4 regions of the Arthrobacter sp. SDR-2R genome follow, and region 4 is predicted to be linked to each of the others. Evidence: riboswitches for the same ligand, from Rfam matches in the RefSeq annotation. Region 4 holds a riboswitch; each other region holds the start of a gene.

Region 1 (2,193 bases), 1.1 Mb from region 4:
GGGGTACCGGGGCGGGCGCGGGCGGTGCATTCCAGGAGTTCGAGTTCAGCGACGGCGGGCACCAGAGCCTGCGCATCCCGCAGCAGCTGGTAGACGCCGCCGGCACTCACGGCATCGGAGAGGGCATCCTCCCGCTGCGTGGCTCCGATCACCACGGTCCCGTCCTGCCTGGGAACGATGTACACGGGGATGCCGTGGACCAGGCCGCGCACCGTTGACGTCACCAAGGGCTGAAGGTGGCGGGGAACGGCAAGGCGCAGGATATCCCCGTGCACGGGCCGCAGCGGCAGCTCAAGGCCGTCCGGCAGGCCGTCAAGCGCCCCCGCCTGCAGGCCATTGGCCACCACGGTCTCCGTTGCCAGCACCGTGCCGCCGCCGGCCAGGCGGACCCCGGACACCGTTCCGCCCTCCCACAGCAGCCCGGCTGCCCGCTCCGGCACGGCAAAACCTTCCACTGCCCCGGCAACCGCCAGCTGGGGCTGCTCCTGCGCCGCGCCGGCCAGGGCCAGCCGCAAGGCGGCCACCAGGCGCCGGGGATCCACCTGGTGGTCCGCCGGGGTATCAAGTGCGCACGCAATGGCCGGGCTGAGCAGCGGCTCACGCTTCCGGGCCTCCCGCACGGTCAGGGGTTCCACCGCCAGCCCGTTGGCCTGCTGGACTGTGCGCAGGTCCATCAGCGCCCGGCGGTCGGCCGCGTCGGCACCCACGGCGAGGGTCGGCGTCGTCAGGTATCCGGAATCCGCGCCCGTTGCCCTGCCCAGCCCGGCGGCGAACCCGGGCCAGCGCGATGATGCGTCAAGCATCAGTTCCAGGAGCTCTTCCTCCTGGTAATGCAGTTCGCTGACGGGAGCCAGCATGCCGGCCGCCGCCCAGCTGGCGCCGGTACCGGGCGCGTCATCAATGAGGACCACCGAGCGCCCGGAACGCTGCGCCTCCCAGGCAATGCCGTGCCCCACCACTCCCCCGCCGATGACGGCAACGTCGGCCCGGAGGGTGGAGGGAATGGAGCTGCGGGCGGACCCGGGGTGATGGGTGAAGGGGGTACGCATGTGGGTTCCTTCCCTACGCCGGCATTAACCGGATCAGGTCAAGCGGTCGGCTCTGACGCCCTCTCAGCCCGGCGCTTTGTGACAGCCGCCGCGGGCTCCCGCAGTACCAGCCCAGTTTAGAGGAACTAGGCTTGCACGCATGAATGTGTCCACCCCATCCTTTCCCGCCGGCCACCACGCTCCAGCCACCGAAGTCGTCAATTCACGGGACAACGACGCCCTGAAGGCAGCCCGCCTGTACCTCTGCACCGATGCGCGCCGGGACCGCGGCGACTTCGCGGAGTTCGTTGACGCCGCGTTCGCCGGTGGCGTGGACATCATCCAGCTGCGCGACAAGACCATCGAGGCGGCCGAGGAACTGGACCTCCTGGCGGTGCTGAAGGAATCCGCGGTACGGCACGGAAAGCTGTGGGCGGTCAATGACCGTGCGGACATCGCCGTCCTCTCCGGGGCACCGGTGTTCCACATCGGCCAGAAGGACCTGCCGCTGGCGGCGGCGCGCACGCTGGTCAACGGCAACGCCGCCATCGGGCTCTCCAGCCACACCACCGGGCAGGTGGACGCCGCCCTGGCAGCAACTGCCGGACCAGCCGGGCTGGACTACTTCTGCGTGGGTCCGGTCTGGGCAACCCCCACCAAACCCGGCAGGTCCGCCGTGGGCACTGACCTGGTGAAGTATGCCGCCGAGGCCTCACGGCAGGCGGCGGACCCCGTGCCCTGGTTCGCCATTGGCGGCATTGACCACGGAAACGTCCACCAGGTGGCGGAAGCCGGTGCGCGCAGGATCGTGGTGGTGCGCGCCATCACCGAGGCCTCCGATCCCGCCGCCGCTGCCGCCTCCCTCCTCGACGCATTGGACGCCGCCGCCGCCTGATGCCATATCGGCGGACTTGGAGCTACGCTGACTTTTGTGTCACATCATCGGCTGGCTCCAAACGTCCATGACCACAGGAACGCTCTGGAAGAGGCGTTGGGCCTGCTGCGCACCGAACTTGAACTGCCGGGACCGTACCCGGCTGAGGCAGTGGCGGATGCCCGGGCCGCGGTGGCAGCGCTGAAGCTTCCGTCCTACGACCTGACCGCCGTCCAGTTCGTGACCATCGATCCGGCCTCCTCCACGGACCTGGACCAGGCGGTGTTCATC
Region 2 (2,193 bases), 1.6 Mb from region 4:
CCCTGGCGAACATCGCGGCTGCCGCCCATGCGGCCCACCTGCATGACGATGAGGTGGCAGCCACCCGGCAGGCACCGTCCGCCGAGCCGGCGCAGGTCCCTGTTGAAGAGAAGCACGACGCCGATGGCCCGGCACGCCCCGCAGCTGTCCTGACCTTCGGCGGCGAGGAAGTCCCGCTTCCCTTCGTGGAGCACGCTGAGGACCAGCATCCCAGGCCCGCCCTCACGCTGGACCGGCTCGCGGAAGCCTTCGCCCACCTCGGCCAGCCGGCTTCCCCGGTGGAGAACGCGCCCGCCAAGGCCGCAGACACGGTGAAGCCGGCCGAACAGTCAGCGCCCGAACAGTCGGTGCCCGAACAGCAGCCCGGCGGGGGAGCGGAGGCGCGTGCCGCCGTGGAAGCTCCGGTGGAAAAGGACTACTCCGACCACACGCTGGAGCAGTCCCGGCAACGCAGGCCGCGGCGCCACCGCGCTGCCAGCCGTGCCCAGGGTGCCGCAAATGAAACCGCTGTCCAGCACCACGAGAACGTCCAGGCGACAGGCGCGGGGCACTCGCACGCAGCCAAGGCCCCGGACACCGCCAAAGCACAGCCCGCTGCGGCGGAGCCCGGCAAGCCGGCAGGGGAACCGATCATCCTCGGCGTCGGCGTCCCCGCCTCGGAGCTCTAAGCCAAGGCGCAGTTAACGCGCCACCCAGGAAGTCCCCGTCGTGCGGACTGTCCCCCATGAATTCAGGGGGAACAGTCCACGGGCGGGGACTTCCTGCATGCGCGGGTGCTGTCACCTTTCCGCCGGGTACGCCCCAGCGGCTACTCTGGAACCCGACACGGGGTGCCGCGCAGAAGGCCGGCTGAGATCCACACCCGTTGAACCTGTCCGGCTAGTACCGGCGAAGGGATGTCTGTTGTCTTCGACCCTCTCCATGCCCCTGCCCACAGCGTCCGGCGTGGCCCCCGCGCTGCCTGGGGGCCGCGATGTCCCGCGCGTCCTCTCCATTGCAGGCTCCGACCCGTCCGGCGGGGCCGGGATCCAGGCGGACCTCAAAAGCATTGCCGCCCATGGCGGATACGGCATGGCCGCGATCACGGCACTCACGGCGCAAAACACCCGGGGCGTGCAGTCCGTCCACGTCCCGCCGGCCGGCTTCCTGGCCCAGCAGCTGGACGCGGTCAGTGACGACATCAGCATCGACGCCGTCAAGATCGGCATGCTGGGCGACGAGTCGGTGATCCGCACTGTCCGCCAGTGGCTCGAAAAGGCCCGTCCCGCCGTTGTGGTCCTGGACCCCGTCATGGTGGCCACCAGCGGCGACCGGCTGCTGAAGGAATCCGCCGAAGCCGCGCTCCGGGAACTGCTGCCCCTTGCCCACCTCATCACCCCCAACCTTCCCGAGCTCGCGCTGCTGCTGGGCACGGAGCCGGCGAAAGACTGGGACACCGCGCTGGACCAGGGCAGGCGCCTGGCGGAAGCCACCGGAGCCACCGTGCTGGTCAAGGGTGGCCACCTTTCAGGCCTCGACTGCCCGGATGCTCTGGTTAACGCTTCGGGCCTCCTGGGGCCGGACGTGGTGGAAGTGCAGGGGAAGCGGGTTTCCACGCGGAACAGCCACGGGACGGGCTGTTCCCTGTCCTCTGCCATGGCAACAGTCCAGGCCCGTTTGGGCAATTGGGAGGCATCACTGCGAACGGTCAAGCCCTGGCTGGCCGGCGCACTTGAGAACTCCGGCCAATTGGAGGTGGGCCAGGGGAACGGCCCCGTACACCACTTCCACCACGTGCGGCCGGTCCTGGAGGAGGGCGGCTTCGCGGCCCGGTTGTGGTCGGAAGCCCAACAGGACCTGGCGGACATCTACGCACTGGACTTCATCCACGGCCTGGCGTCAGGAGACCTTCCGGAGAAGGACTTTGCCTACTACCTGGCGCAGGATGCCCTCTATCTGAACGGCTACTCCAGGGTGCTGGCACGGGCCAGCGCGCTGGCCCCCTCGGAGGCCGAGCAGCTTTTCTGGGCCGGATCCGCGCAGCAGTGCCTTGAGGTGGAATCGGAACTCCACCGCTCGTGGCTCAGCACCCGCCCGGCCCCGAAGGGCCTGGGCCCCGTCACCAAGTCATACGTGGACCACCTCACGGCAGCGTCGGCGTCGGGCAGCTATGCCGTCCTCGCCGCCGCCGTGCTTCCCTGCTTCTGGCTCTAC
Region 3 (2,193 bases), 1.5 Mb from region 4:
TAGAGGAAGTTCTCCTGGTGGTGGGCCAGGCACCAGCCGGCCATGATGGAGCCGCCGCGGGACACAATGCCCGTCACCCGGTTGGCGGTCAGCGGGACATAGCGAAGCAGCACGCCGGCGTGGATGGTCATGTAGTCCACGCCCTGCTCGCATTGTTCAATGACGGTGTCCCGGAAGATTTCCCAGGTTAGCGCGTTGGCCTCACCGTTGACTTTCTCCAGGGCCTGGTAGATCGGCACGGTGCCGATCGGGACGGGGGAGTTGCGGATGATCCATTCCCGCGTGGTGTGGATGTCGTCGCCGGTGGACAGGTCCATAACGGTGTCGGCACCCCATTGCGTGGCCCACTGGAGCTTGTCCACCTCCTCCGCGATGGAACTCGTCACGGCCGAGTTTCCGATGTTGGCGTTGATCTTCACCAGGAAGGCCTTGCCGATGATCATCGGTTCGGACTCCGGATGGTTGATGTTGTTCGGAATGATGGCGCGGCCGGCGGCCAGTTCGCTCCGGACCAGTTCCACGTCGCAGTTCTCGCGCAGCGCCACGAAGCGCATCTCCTGCGTGATGACGCCCTGCCGGGCATAGTGCATCTGGGTCACCGTCCGGCCGTCGACGGCGCGGCGGGGCACCGGCTGCGCGCCCTTCCACTCCGCGGAGGCGGCGCCGCGGCGGACGGCCGAGCGGCCGTCGTCGAGCAGGTTGCGTTCCCTGCCGCTGTAGGCCTCGGTGTCTCCGCGCGCCACGATCCACTCCGCGCGGAAGGGCTCCAGGCCGCGGACGGGGTCGCTTCCCGGCCCCGCCGTCCGGTAGGTCCGGAACGGTGCGTTCGGCTGGCCGTTGGGCGATGGCTCCAGGGCAATTTCCGTGACGGGTACCCGGATGCCGGACCCGGCGTCGTCGATATAGGCCAGCGAATGCGACGCCAGGGACCGGGTCACTTCGGACTGGTTCACCTGGGGCGTGGAGCCGGCTCCGGAACCCCCGGTGGACGGCACGTGGGCAGGGTTCAACTGGGTGTTTTGCGTACTCAAGGGAATACTCACTTCCTTCGCCGGCATTACCCGGACAGGTTCAACGGTCGCAGGCTGCGTCAGCCCGATCTCAGCCCCTGCAAGGGCTCCCGTGTGGTCAGAGAAGAAGCTACCACAGGCCCCCGGAAGGGCGGTGTCACATTTGCGGGTGCTAGCCTGACCGGGCATCGAAAGGAAGCCCGATGGCAGACATCATCTACTTTCGCGGACCCGTCCTGGCCGCACCGGACCGGGTACGCCATGGACTCTGGTCGGTGGACGGCAAGCTCACGTTCAGCCGGCCCGCTGCCCCTCCGGCGCGGGAACTCGACGGCTGGGTGCTGCCGGGGTTCGTCGACGCCCACTGCCACATCGGCCTGGGTCCCGACGGCCCGGTGGAACCCGCCGTTGCCCGGGAGCAGGCGCTGGCTGACCTCAACGCCGGAACCCTGCTGGTCCGCGACGCCGGCTCACCTGCCGATACCCGCTGGATGCAGGGCGGCCGGGACTTCCCGGTACTGATCCGTGCAGGACGGCATGTGGCCCGCACACGCCGCTACCTGCGCGGCTTCGCGGCGGAGGTCGAACCCGACGGGCTCGTGGAGGCCGTGCGGAAGCAAGCGCGCGACGGCGACGGCTGGGTCAAACTGGTGGGCGACTGGATCGACCGGAGCGCCGGCGACCTTGCGCCCTCCTTTCCTGCCGCCGTCGTGCGTGACGCTGTGCAGGCTGCCCATGATGAAGGTGCCCGGGTCACGGCACATTGCTTCGCCGAAGACACCCTGGACCAAATGCTGGACGCCGGCATTGACTGCATTGAGCACGCCACGGGGCTGCTGCCGCGCCACCTGCCCCGGTTCGTGGAGCAGGGCGTACCGATCGTGCCCACCCTCATCAACATCGCCACCTTTCCTGATATCGCGGAGCAGGCGGACGCAAAGTTTCCGCGCTACGCCGCCCACATGCGTGCCCTGTGGGAACGCAGGCTGGAACGGGTGGCGGAGGCCCATGCCGCCGGCGTCCGGATCTTTGCCGGCACGGACGCAGGCAGCGTGATCCGGCACGGCAGGATCGCAGATGAGATCCTCGCCCTGCACGGGGCCGGCCTGCCCATGCATGCGGCCCTGGATGCCGCCTGCTGGGCAGCGCGTGCGTGGCTGGGCGCTGACAACCTGGAGGAAGG
Region 4 (2,193 bases):
CTCTGGATTCCGGGATTCTCATGGTGCTCCTTGGTCTGCCGCGCTGGTGACGGGAACGAACGCGGGACCGCCCATGGTGACTCCCATGCCCTGTCCTCCTCGAAACCCGGGAACCAATATAGTAAGCATGATTACTAATAAAAGCTAAGCAGGCTTCCTGTTGGCGGCAGGTCAACCGGCGCCTAATCCCGCAGCGACGACCCCAGGATGTCGCGCAGCGCCTCAACCACCAGGTCATGGTCCTGCAGCTGCGGCAACCCGGAGACGGTCACCGTGGCCACGGCGCCCACGCCGGTGACGTAGATCGGAAAGGCGCCGCCATGGGCTGCATACCGGGATTGGTCGAACCAGGCGTTGTCCTCGATCCGGCCGCCGCCCAGCCGGCCCCGCAGCCCCACCAAAAGTGACGGCACCTCGTACCGGGCGGCAGTGCGCTGCTTGGCGCGGATCCAGTGCCCGTTGTCCGGCGTGGCGCCCGGGAGCGCGACGTGGAACAGGACCTGCTCGCCCTTGGTGATGTCGATGGCGATGGGAAGGGACCGCTCCTTGCCCAGCTCCACCAGGAGCAGGCCCAGGTTCAACGCGTCATCCAGCGAAAAGCCGGGGAACTGGAGCTCCCGGACCTCCGCCTCGACGCGGGCAATCGACGCTTCCAGCGACCCCTCCAGCTGGGCGTCGGCGGAATCGGGATCGAATCCGGTCACATCCGGTGGAATGGCGCTCATGGCCCTCAATCTACCCCCGCCAGGTGTAAACTTGACCACGCCCGGAAGGGCAGTTCAAAAAGCCTTACCCATCCAAAAGCACCACTAATAACGACAGGGGAGCGCCGCCGTCGGACATCCTGGCACAAGCCGGGCACCGCAGGTGGGCGCTGAGAGTGCGGACAGCCGCAGACCCTCGAACCTGATCCGGTTAGTACCGGCGCAAGGGAGTCGAGTTCTCAAAGTGCCGCGGCTGCACGGCAACAGCCGTCAGCCGGGTCCACTTTCCCCTCCTGTTTCCCAGGAGGATCACATGAGTACTGCAGCAATCAAGAAGACCGCCAGTAAGTCCTGGCGCGTCGTGGACATCGTGGTCGCCGCGCTGGTGGCCATCGCGGGCGGCGTCATTTTCTGGGCGTGGGACCAGGGAGCAGCCGCGCTTTCTGCCCCCATGAATGCCGCCTACCCGCCCCTGACCGGGCTGCTGGCGGGCGGCTGGATGATTCCCGGCGTGCTGGGAATGCTCATCATCCGCAAGCCCGGGGCCGCCCTGTTCTGTGAAACCGTGGCCGCCACCGGGGAACTCCTCATGGGTTCCCAGTACGGTGCCTCGGTCCTCTTCTCCGGCTTCATCCAGGGCCTCGGCGCGGAAATCATCTTCGCCATCTTCGTCTACCGCAAGTTCAACCTTCCCGTCTCCCTGCTGGCAGGCGCCGCGGCTGGATTCTTCTGCGGACTGAATGACTCGTTCGCACCGTGGGGCTGGAACATCGCCTACTCCGGTGCGGACAAGCTGGCGTACATCGTGCTGACCACCCTCTCCGGCGCCATTCTCGCCGGCGCCCTGTCCTGGCTGGCCACCCGCGGCCTGGCGCGTACGGGCGTGCTGAGCTCCTTCGCTTCGCGCAAGGCCGCCACGGAGCCTGTCTTCTCCTGATGGCACCAGCCCAGCGTGACGGCGGCACCGTCCGCCCTGCCGCCGTCACAGCCCGGGGCTGGGGGTGGCGGCATGCCGGCAGGGCCAAGCCTGCCGTCCATGCGCTTGACCTGGACATCAGCCCGGGGGAGCGGGTGCTCCTGCTCGGCCCCTCGGGTGCCGGGAAGTCCACGCTCCTGCATGCGCTCGCAGGGGTGCTGGGGGACATTAACGACGACGGCGGCGAGGCGGGGGACGCCGACGAGTCGGGTTCGCTGCTGGTTGACGGCGCCGTGCCCCGCGCCCAGCGCGGGCGCGCCGGACTTATGCAGCAGGACCCCGAGACGCAGGTGGTCCTGTCGCGGGTGGGGGACGACGTCGCCTTCGGTGCCGAAAACCTTGCCGTCCCACGGGAAGCAATCTGGGCGCGCGTGCACGAGGCGCTTGCCGACGTCGGACTGTCCCACCTGCCGCTGGACCACCCGACGTCGGCCCTGTCCGGCGGGCAAAAGCAGCGCCTGGCGCTGGCCGGCATCCTGGCCATGCGCCCGGGTCTGATCCTCCTGGATGAGC

What was found. A riboswitch is a leader RNA that binds a small molecule or an ion and turns the genes downstream of it on or off. The one in region 4 is predicted to bind thiamine pyrophosphate.
Region 1: another riboswitch for thiamine pyrophosphate. It lies ahead of thiO (glycine oxidase ThiO); the one in region 4 lies ahead of AC3ANU_RS03750 (ECF transporter S component).
Region 2: another riboswitch for thiamine pyrophosphate. It lies ahead of thiD (bifunctional hydroxymethylpyrimidine kinase/phosphomethylpyrimidine kinase); the one in region 4 lies ahead of AC3ANU_RS03750 (ECF transporter S component).
Region 3: another riboswitch for thiamine pyrophosphate. It lies ahead of thiC (phosphomethylpyrimidine synthase ThiC); the one in region 4 lies ahead of AC3ANU_RS03750 (ECF transporter S component).

The regions. Positions count from the first base shown of each region.
Region 1 is NZ_CM173231.1:1,940,000-1,942,192, reverse strand. It holds gene thiO (glycine oxidase ThiO) at 1-1,049, opposite strand, end outside; TPP riboswitch at 1,043-1,161, opposite strand; gene thiE (thiamine phosphate synthase) at 1,189-1,923, shown strand; gene AC3ANU_RS09075 (RNB domain-containing ribonuclease) at 1,960-2,193, shown strand, end outside.
Region 2 is NZ_CM173231.1:2,380,025-2,382,217, forward strand. It holds gene AC3ANU_RS11070 (Rne/Rng family ribonuclease) at 1-668, shown strand, start outside; TPP riboswitch at 817-914, shown strand; gene thiD (bifunctional hydroxymethylpyrimidine kinase/phosphomethylpyrimidine kinase) at 922-2,193, shown strand, end outside.
Region 3 is NZ_CM173231.1:2,289,657-2,291,849, forward strand. It holds gene thiC (phosphomethylpyrimidine synthase ThiC) at 1-1,031, opposite strand, end outside; TPP riboswitch at 1,027-1,134, opposite strand; gene AC3ANU_RS10620 (amidohydrolase family protein) at 1,214-2,193, shown strand, end outside.
Region 4 is NZ_CM173231.1:812,708-814,900, forward strand. It holds gene AC3ANU_RS03740 (iron-containing redox enzyme family protein) at 1-22, opposite strand, end outside; gene AC3ANU_RS03745 (heme-degrading domain-containing protein) at 183-725, opposite strand; TPP riboswitch at 811-951, shown strand; gene AC3ANU_RS03750 (ECF transporter S component) at 1,018-1,641, shown strand; gene AC3ANU_RS03755 (ABC transporter ATP-binding protein) at 1,641-2,193, shown strand, end outside.